One region of the Streptomyces sp. NPDC059499 genome, then DNA from elsewhere that is predicted to be linked to it. Evidence: predicted binding sites of a transcription regulator. Region 1 holds the regulator's gene; the other holds the start of a gene.

Region 1 (4,374 bases):
CTTGATGCCCCAGGCGATGTCACCTGGTACCGACGCTGCCGGAGCGCCCCAGGCGATGTCTCCCGGTGCGGGCGCGGCCTCGGCACCCCAGGCGATGTCACCCGATGCCGCGACGGCCTCCCCGCCCCATGCGATGTCGCCCCCGCCCGCCAGTCCAATGCCCAAGGCTGCAACGAACGAGGCGGCAAGCGCCGAGCGAAGCATTCGCTTATACATAGTCGGCTTCGTCCTCACTTGTGGATTCTTCTCCCCCGCACTTAAGACGATGTCTCACCCAGGCACTCGAACACCACTGAGTCGATGCATCATGTTCCTGCATGTTCAGGAACCTGGGGGGTGGAGATATGACCACAAGCTACACAAAGCCGACACATCCTCACGGGATCACCGAACTGTGCGAAGAAGGAGGGCGCCTTTACGCCAGCGCATTGCGCTCCGGGCGCATCGCCCGCGCCGAGGTGGCAGCCGCCCCGTGCCTGATCGACTTCGCCCTACTGCACCCCGATCCCGACGACGCGGACTGGCTCCGGCCGGTACCCCCGTCCGCCGCACTGGCCAAACACCTGCACCCGCTCGAACGCGAGATCCTGGAACGCCGCCGGCGCTCCGTCCTGCTCACCGAGTCCTTCGAGCCCTACATGGACATCAGCGCCCAGGACCCGCCGACCACCCACGCGATCACGGTCCTTGAAGGCGCCAACCGGATCAACGCGGCACTGGACCTCGCCACGGCCGAGTGCCGGACGGAGGTCCTGACCGTCCAGCCGGGAGGCGGCCGGAGCGAGGACCGCCTCATCGAGGCCCTGGAACGGGGCCTGTCCGTCGTGGACCGCGGCGTACGCATCCGCACGCTCTACCAGCACACCGTGCGGCACAGCCCCAGCACACTGGCGTACGCCGAACGCATTGCGGACGAGAACGTGGAAATCCGCACGCTCGAGGAACTCATCGAGCGCCTGATCATCTTCGACCGCACGGTCGCCTTCATCCCGGCCACGGACGACCGTCAAGTCGCCCTGGAACTGCGGCACACGGGACTGGTCGAGTACCTCGCCAAGGTCTTCGAACAACTCTGGACCCGAGCCGCCCCCCTGCTGGAGGAAGTCAAGTACAACCCGACGACCCTCGGCATCAGCGGAGTTCAGCATGCGATAGCCCAACTCCTCGTCGAGGGACACGTCGACGACTCGATCGCGCGCCGTCTCGGCATGAATGTCCGCACGTGCCGCGCACATGTGGCCAAACTGAACGCCGCGCTCGGCAGCAACAGTCGTGCCCAACTCGGCTATCTGATCGCACAGTCAGGGATCCTGGATCAGGAGTGACCGCTTCTGGCGCACCACGATTCCCCCGGATCCAGGCTTCCGCCACCGTCATCTTGTTGCAGTGCAAAAAAATGAGGGCCCCCAAATCGACGCGGAAAAGGCAAACCCGACCCATTCGCACGGGAATCGCGAACTGTGCGACCCGGCGATACGCCTGTACGAGGAAGCGCTGCGCGCGGGACGTCTCCCCCGCGCCGACCTGGACTCCGCTCCGTGCCTGCTGGAGATGGCCCTCGTCCAGCCCGACCCGGACGACGACGCGTGGCTCCGTCCCGTCCCGCCGTCCGCCGCCCTGGCCCACCTGCTGCAGCCCATCACCAGGGAGATAGACGAGCGGATACGCCTGACCTCCGCACTGTCAGGGGCACTCGCGCCGCTGATGGCCGTCGCCGACGAGGACCCCAACCACGCGATCACCGTGCTCGAAGGACGGTCGCTGATCGTCTCCGTGCTCCGGGAGGCCTCCACCCATGCCAAGGAGGAGGTCCTGACGGCGCAGCCGGGGGCCAACAGGCTCACGCACAACATGCGGCAGGGGCTGGAGAACGCCCGCTCCGCGATCGCCTCGGGAGCCCGTCTGAGGCACCTGTACCAGCACCCCGCGCGCTACAGCCCCGGGCTCAAGGACTACGTGGCGGAAATACCGTCCGACCGCCTCCAGGTACGGACCGTCGAGCAGAGCGTCGAACGGCTCATCATCTTCGACCGCGCCGTGGCCTACATCCCCGCCACTCCCACGCGGGAGACGGCACTGGAGATCCGCCATCCCGCTCTCGTCGCCTATCTCACCCAGGTCTACGAGGTCCTCTGGGCGCAGGCCACCCCCCTCACCCAGCAGCTCCCGGCAACGGTCCCCGGCACCCCCGTCACCGCCGTGCAGCAGAGCATCGCCCGCCTGCTGGCCGAGGGCCACGTCGACGACGTGGTCGCCCGCAAGCTGGGCATCAGCGTCCGCACCTGCCGCTCCCACATCTCCAAGCTCATGCAGACGCTCAACGCCCACAGCCGGACCCACCTGGGGACGCTGATCGTCCGGTCCGGCATCGCCGAGGCCGGCACCGGGACAGCACAGAGGCCCGCCCCCGGGGTCATGAACGGGTCATGACGCCCCGGGGGCGGGCCTCCGCAGCCGGTCCTCAGTCCTTCGGCCTCTTGGGCCGCCAGACGACCAGCGCGCTGGTCTGCTGCACGTCCTGGTACGGCACCAGGTCGCGCCGGTACGAGGCGTGCACCTGTGCCTCGCGCTGCTGCATGGCCACCGCCGCACCGTCCACCGCCGCGGAGAGCTCGGCGACGCGCTGCTGGAGCGCGGCGACCTGGTTCTCCAGCTCGATGATGCGCTTGATGCCCGCCAGGTTGATGCCCTCGTCCTGCGACAACTGCTGCACCGTGCGCAGCAGTTCGATGTCGCGGGCCGAGTAGCGCCTGCCGCGTCCGGCCGTACGGTCCGGCGAGACCAGGCCGAGGCGGTCGTACTGGCGCAGCGTCTGCGGATGCAGGCCCGAGAGCTGGGCCGCGATCGAGATCACGTACACCGGTGATTCATCGGTCAGCTGGTACGGATTGCGTCGACGGCCGTCCATCTCAAGCTCCCTTCGCAGCCTGGAACAGCTCCGCCCGCGGGTCCTCCCCCGCGGTCGCCTTCCGGTAGGCCTCCAGCGCTTCCTGAGCCTCCGCGCCGAGATCCTTGGGCACGGACACCTCGACGGTGACCAAGAGGTCGCCACGGGTGCCGTCCTTGCGCACGGCTCCCTTGCCGCGGGCCCGCATCGTACGCCCGTTGGGGGTGCCGGCCGGGAGCTTCAGGGTGACCGGAGGTCCGCCGAGCGTGGGGACCTTCACCTCGCCGCCGAGTGCCGCCTCCGCGAAGGTGACGGGCACGGTGACGGTCAGGTTGTCGCCCTTGCGGCCGAAGACCGGGTGGGCGTCGACATGGACGACGACGTAGAGGTCGCCGGCCGGGCCGCCGCGCTCGCCCGGGCTGCCCTTGCCGCGCAGCCGGATCCGCTGGCCGTCCAGCACGCCCGCCGGGATCCGCACCTGCATGGTGCGGGCCGACTTCGCCCGGCCGCTGCCCTTGCAGACCTCGCAGGGGTCCTGGGCGATGAGGCCCCGGCCCTTGCAGTCCACACAGGGATCGGTGAGCGAGAATCCGCCGCCGCTGCCGCGTGACACCTGACCGGTGCCGACGCAGGTCGGACAGACCCTCGGGGTGCCGTTCCGGTCGCCCGTGCCCGAACACGCCTTGCAGGGCGCCTGGCTGGACATCCGCAAGGGGACCGTGGCCCCGTCGACGGCCTCGGTGAAGCTGAGCGTGACCTCGGACTCGATGTCCTGGCCGCGGCGCGGCTGGACACGGGTGCCCGCACCGCCCCGGTTGAACAGTCCGCCGAAGACGTCGCCCAGACCGCCGCCGCCACCGCCGAACCCGCCGGCACCGCCGCCCTGGCCCGGGCCCGGGGCACCCCCGAAGAGATCGCCCAGGTCGAAATTGAAGTTGCCGCCCGCACCGCCGGGACCCGCCCGGAAGCCTCCGTTGCCGAAGAGGGCGCGCGCCTCGTCGTACTCCTTGCGCTTCTTGGGGTCACCGAGGACGTCGTTCGCCTCGGAGATCTCCTTGAAGCGTTCCTCCGCCTTGGAGTCGCCCTTGTTGGCGTCCGGGTGGAACTCGCGGGCGAGTTTCCGGTACGCCTTCTTGACCTCGGCGTCGGTGGCGTCCTTGGGGACGCCGAGAACCTTGTAGTAGTCCTTCTCGACGAAGTCCTTCGTGCTCATCGACGTCCCTCCTTCCGGACGATCGGCCGTGCGGCCGGCCCTGTGGCCGGCCGCACGCCCCGTCGGTGTTCACCGCAGTGGTCGGACTGGACGTCAGACCTCTTCGGTTCCACCGCTCTCCTCGTCGTCTGCCTTCTCTTCCTTCGCCGCCGCGGGCGTGGCGCCCGGCTGCGGCTCTGCCACGGCCACCCGCGCGGGGCGGATGGTGCGCTCCCCGATGCGGTACCCCGGCTGCAGGATCGCCACGCAGGTCGTCTCGGTGACGTCCGGCGCG
Region 2 (4,374 bases), on a different contig from region 1:
CGCAGGTCCTCGTCGGTCACCGTGAACGGGAGTTCGCGGTCGCCCAGTTCGTGCTGGGCCGCGACCTTGCGGAGCAGTCGTGCGACCGCCCGCTCCAGGTTCCGTACCCCGGCCTCCCTCGTGTACTCGCCGGCCAGCTTGCGCAGCGCCGACTCGTCGAGGCTCACCTCGTCCTTCTCCAGACCGGCCCGCTCCAGCTGGCGCGGGAGCAGGTGGTCGCGGGCGATGACGACCTTCTCGTCCTCGGTGTAGCCGTCCAGCCTGACCAGCTCCATGCGGTCGAGCAGGGCTTCCGGGATGGCTTCGAGCACGTTCGCCGTGGCGAGGAACACCACGTCGCTGAGGTCGAGTTCGACCTCCAGGTAGTGGTCGCGGAAGGTGTGGTTCTGTGCCGGGTCGAGCACCTCGAGCAGGGCGGCGGCCGGGTCGCCCCGGAAGTCCGAGCCGACCTTGTCGATCTCGTCGAGCAGGACGACCGGGTTCATCGAACCGGCCTCCTTGATGGCGCGGACGATGCGTCCCGGGAGCGCGCCGACGTACGTACGCCGGTGGCCGCGGATCTCCGCCTCGTCCCGGACGCCGCCGAGTGCGACGCGGACGAACTTGCGGCCCATGGCGTGCGCCACGGACTCACCGAGCGAGGTCTTGCCCACCCCGGGCGGACCGACCAGCGCGAGCACGGCACCGCCGCGCCGCCCGCCGACCACACCGAGCCCGCGGTCGGCACGCCGCTTGCGCACCGCGAGGTACTCGGTGATGCGCTCCTTCACGTCCTGCAGACCCGCGTGCTCCGCGTCCAGGATCTCCTGGGCACCCCTGATGTCGTACGCGTCCTCGGTCCGCTCGGTCCACGGCAGTTCCAGGACGGTGTCCAGCCAGGTGCGGATCCAGGAGCCCTCGGGGCTCTGGTCGGACGCGCGCTCCAGCTTCTCGACCTCCTTGAGCGCGGCCTCACGGACGTTCTCGGGCAGCTCGGCGGCCTCGACGCGCGCCCGGTAGTCGTCGGACTCGTCCTCCGGATCACCGTTGAGCTCGGAGAGCTCCTTGCGTACGGCGTCGAGCTGGCGCCGCAGCAGGAACTCGCGCTGCTGCTTGTCGACGCCCTCCTGGACGTCCTTGGCGATGGACTCGGCGACGTCCTGCTCGGCGAGGTGCTCGCCGAGCCACTGGACGGCGAGCTTGAGCCGGGCGACCGCGTCGAAGGTCTCCAGCAGCTGGACCTTCTGGGCGGTGGTGAGGAAGGGCGAGTACCCGGAGTTGTCGGCGAGGGCCGAGATGTCGTCGATCTGCTGCACCCGGTCCACCACCTGCCAGGCGCCGCGCTTCTTCAGCCAGCTGGTGGCGAGCGCCTTGTACTCCTTGGCGAGTTCGGCGGCGGAGCCGGGCAGAGGATCGGGCAGGGACACGTCGATCCGTGTTCCCTCCACCCACAGTGCCCCGCCGGGCCCGCTCGTCCCGGCACCGATCCGTACCCGGTCACGGGCGCGGATGAGAGCGCCCGGGTCCCCGTCCGAGAGCCGCCCCACCTGCTCGACGGTCCCGAGGACACCGGTCCCCGTGTAGTTCCCGTCGATACGGGGGACGAGCAGCACCTCGGGCTTGCCGCCGCCGGGCCGTGCGACGGCCTGGGCCGCCTCCACGGCGGCACGTACGTCCGCATCCGACAGATCGAGGGGCACCACCATTCCGGGAAGCACGACCTCGTCGTCGAGCGGCAGCACGGGCAGGTCGACCGGCGTGGACACCTGGGACGTGGACTCAGCAGTCATGATCTCCCCTTCGGCAGGCAAGTTGAGTTACGTGGACTCAATGCTCCTGAGTTGCCGAATGTTCCCCACGGTGCGTTCGCTCTCAGCGATCACTCTCGGGCCCTGCCCCGCCTCGGGGCCCACGGGCCCCGCGGCGCCTGCCCCTACGGCAGCGTTCCGCGTGGCACGGCCATTCCCGACGGGCCGCCCGCGAGCCGCGGAATCGAACGCGGGGCGGCTGCTCGGACCGGAGGGTGACACTGCGGAAATCCGCTGGTCCCGGCGGCGGCGCCCGGGGATGATGGACCGGCCGACCGTCCGACCGCCGACCGGAGACCGGAGACCGCCCACATGTCCGTCGCAGACGCCCACCGCCCCGTCACGCTCGACCGGCGCGAAGGGCCGCACGGTGAGGTCGTCCTGCGGGGGCGCGGCGACGACTTCGAGATCATCGCCAACGGCTGCTTCCTCATGGACACCTCCGACGGGCGCTCGGAGCGGCTGCTGATCGACGCGGCGCTCGACGCACTGCCCGACGGGCGGCAGGACCCGGCCGTGCTCATCGGCGGGCTCGGCGTCGGCTTCTCGCTGGTTCGCGCGGCGGCCGGCGAGCGATGGGGCCGGATCGTGGTCGTCGAGCGGGAGCAGGCGATCGTGGACTGGCACCTGGAGGGGCCGCTCGACCGGATCTCGGGTGCCGCGCTCGCCGATCCCCGGACCGAGATCCTCCGTACGGATCTCGTCGAGCACCTCCGTACGACCACGGAGCGTTACGACGCGTTGTGCCTGGACATCGACAACGGCCCCGGCTGGACCGTCACGGAGGACAACGGAAGCCTCTATTCACCGGCCGGCCTCGCGGCCTGCCTGGCCCGTCTGACGCCCGGCGGAGTCCTTGCCGTGTGGTCCGCGCAGCCGTCCGCGGACTTCGAGAACTCCTTGCGGAATGCCGGATTCCACGCGGTACGGACCGAAGAAGTAGCCGTTGCCCGAGGTGTGCCCGACGTGGTCCATCTCGCACTCCGAAGTGCCTGAACCCCCACCCGGTACCCACAGCCCAGGTATCCCGCGGGCCAAGCGGCACAAGGCCGACGATCCGCCTCTCCCGCGGAGGTAACACCTTCACCTCGGTCAACACCCTGCGTAGCCGTGAGCCGTCTTCTGCCTTTACGCTCTGACCGGCACAAGGGATCACCCACGAAATCCACAAGCGATAACCGTGCCTCCGGGGGAATGGCCTCCGCGAGAACGGGCAGGGGCGGGGCGATGGAACAGACACACACCACCCACAACGGCGTCGCGGCCACCCCCGGGGCTCAGCGCCGGGTTCTGGTGGTCGAGGACGACGCGACAATCGTCGACGCCATTTCCGCCCGTCTGCGGGCCGAGGGCTTTCTGGTGCAGACCGCACTGGACGGGCCCGCGGCCGTGGATGCGGCCGAGGCCTGGCAACCCGATCTGATGGTGCTCGACATCATGCTTCCCGGCTTCGACGGCCTGGAGGTCTGCCGCCGTGTGCAGGCCCAGCGTCCCGTTCCGGTGCTGATGCTCACCGCACGCGACGACGAGACCGACATGCTGGTCGGGCTCGGGGTCGGGGCCGACGACTACATGACCAAGCCGTTCTCCATGCGTGAGCTGGCGGCGCGGGTGCACGTCCTGCTGCGACGGGTGGAGCGGGCCGCGCTGGCCGCCGTCACCCCGCGCAGCGGCATCCTGCGCCTCGGCGAGCTGGAGATCGACCACGCGCAGCGCCGCGTCCGGGTGCGCGCCGACGACGTCCACCTGACACCGACCGAGTTCGACCTGCTGGTCTGCCTGGCCAACACACCGCGCGCGGTGCTGTCCCGGGAGCAGCTGCTGGCAGAGGTGTGGGACTGGGCGGACGCCTCGGGCACCCGTACGGTCGACAGCCACATCAAGGCGCTGCGCCGGAAGATCGGCGCCGAGCGGATCCGAACGGTGCACGGCGTCGGTTACGCCCTGGAGACTCCCGCGCCATGACGCGGCCCGGCTCCGGACTGCGGCCCTTCTCGATCAAGGCCAAGCTGGGCACGCTCGTCGTGGTCTCGGTGTTCATCACGACCGGTCTGCTGATCGTCGCGCTGCGCACCAGGACCGAATTCAGGTTCATCACGGTCTTCTCGGTGATCGCCACGCTGCTGATCACCCAGTTCGTGGCCCACGGCCTGACCGCGCCGCTGGACGAGATGAGAGCCGTCGCCCGGTCGATCTCGCACGGCGACTACACGAGACGGGTGAGCGGCGCCGGACGCCGCGACGAGCTCGGCGACCTGGCGCAGACGATCAACCGCATGGCGGACGACCTGGAGGCCGAGGACCTGCACCGCAAGGAGCTGGTGGCCAACGTCTCGCACGAGCTGCGCACCCCCATCGCGGCGCTGAGAGCCGTACTGGAGAACGTGGTGGACGGGGTGTCCGCCGCCGACCCCGAGACCATGCGCACGGCCCTGAAGCAGACCGAGCGCCTCGGCAGGCTGGTGGAGACGCTTCTGGACCTCTCACGGCTGGACAACGGCGTGGTCACGCTGAAGGCCCGTCGCTTCGAGGTGTGGCCCTATCTTTCGGGGGTCCTGAAGGAAGCGAACCTCGCGGCCTCGCACCG

The links. The regulator HspR, encoded in region 1, represses chaperone genes until heat shock. The targets are predictions, from matches to a motif close to TTGAGNNNNNNNNNCTCAA.
Region 2: the regulator HspR is predicted to act here: its motif matches at 1,792-1,810, upstream of lon (endopeptidase La).

What each region holds. Positions count from the first base shown of each region.
Region 1 is NZ_JBHYTT010000002.1:259,456-263,829, forward strand. Features, by position in the region: gene ACFW9O_RS06505 (5'-nucleotidase) at 1-165, opposite strand, end outside; gene ACFW9O_RS06510 (helix-turn-helix transcriptional regulator) at 318-1,325, shown strand; gene ACFW9O_RS06515 (LuxR C-terminal-related transcriptional regulator) at 1,387-2,430, shown strand; gene ACFW9O_RS06520 (heat shock protein transcriptional repressor HspR) at 2,462-2,908, opposite strand; gene dnaJ (molecular chaperone DnaJ) at 2,910-4,100, opposite strand; gene grpE (nucleotide exchange factor GrpE) at 4,194-4,374, opposite strand, start outside.
Region 2 is NZ_JBHYTT010000026.1:7,761-12,134, reverse strand. Features, by position in the region: gene lon (endopeptidase La) at 1-1,769, opposite strand, end outside; gene ACFW9O_RS35155 (spermidine synthase) at 2,100-2,783, shown strand; gene ACFW9O_RS35150 (response regulator transcription factor) at 3,015-3,752, shown strand; gene ACFW9O_RS35145 (ATP-binding protein) at 3,749-4,374, shown strand, end outside.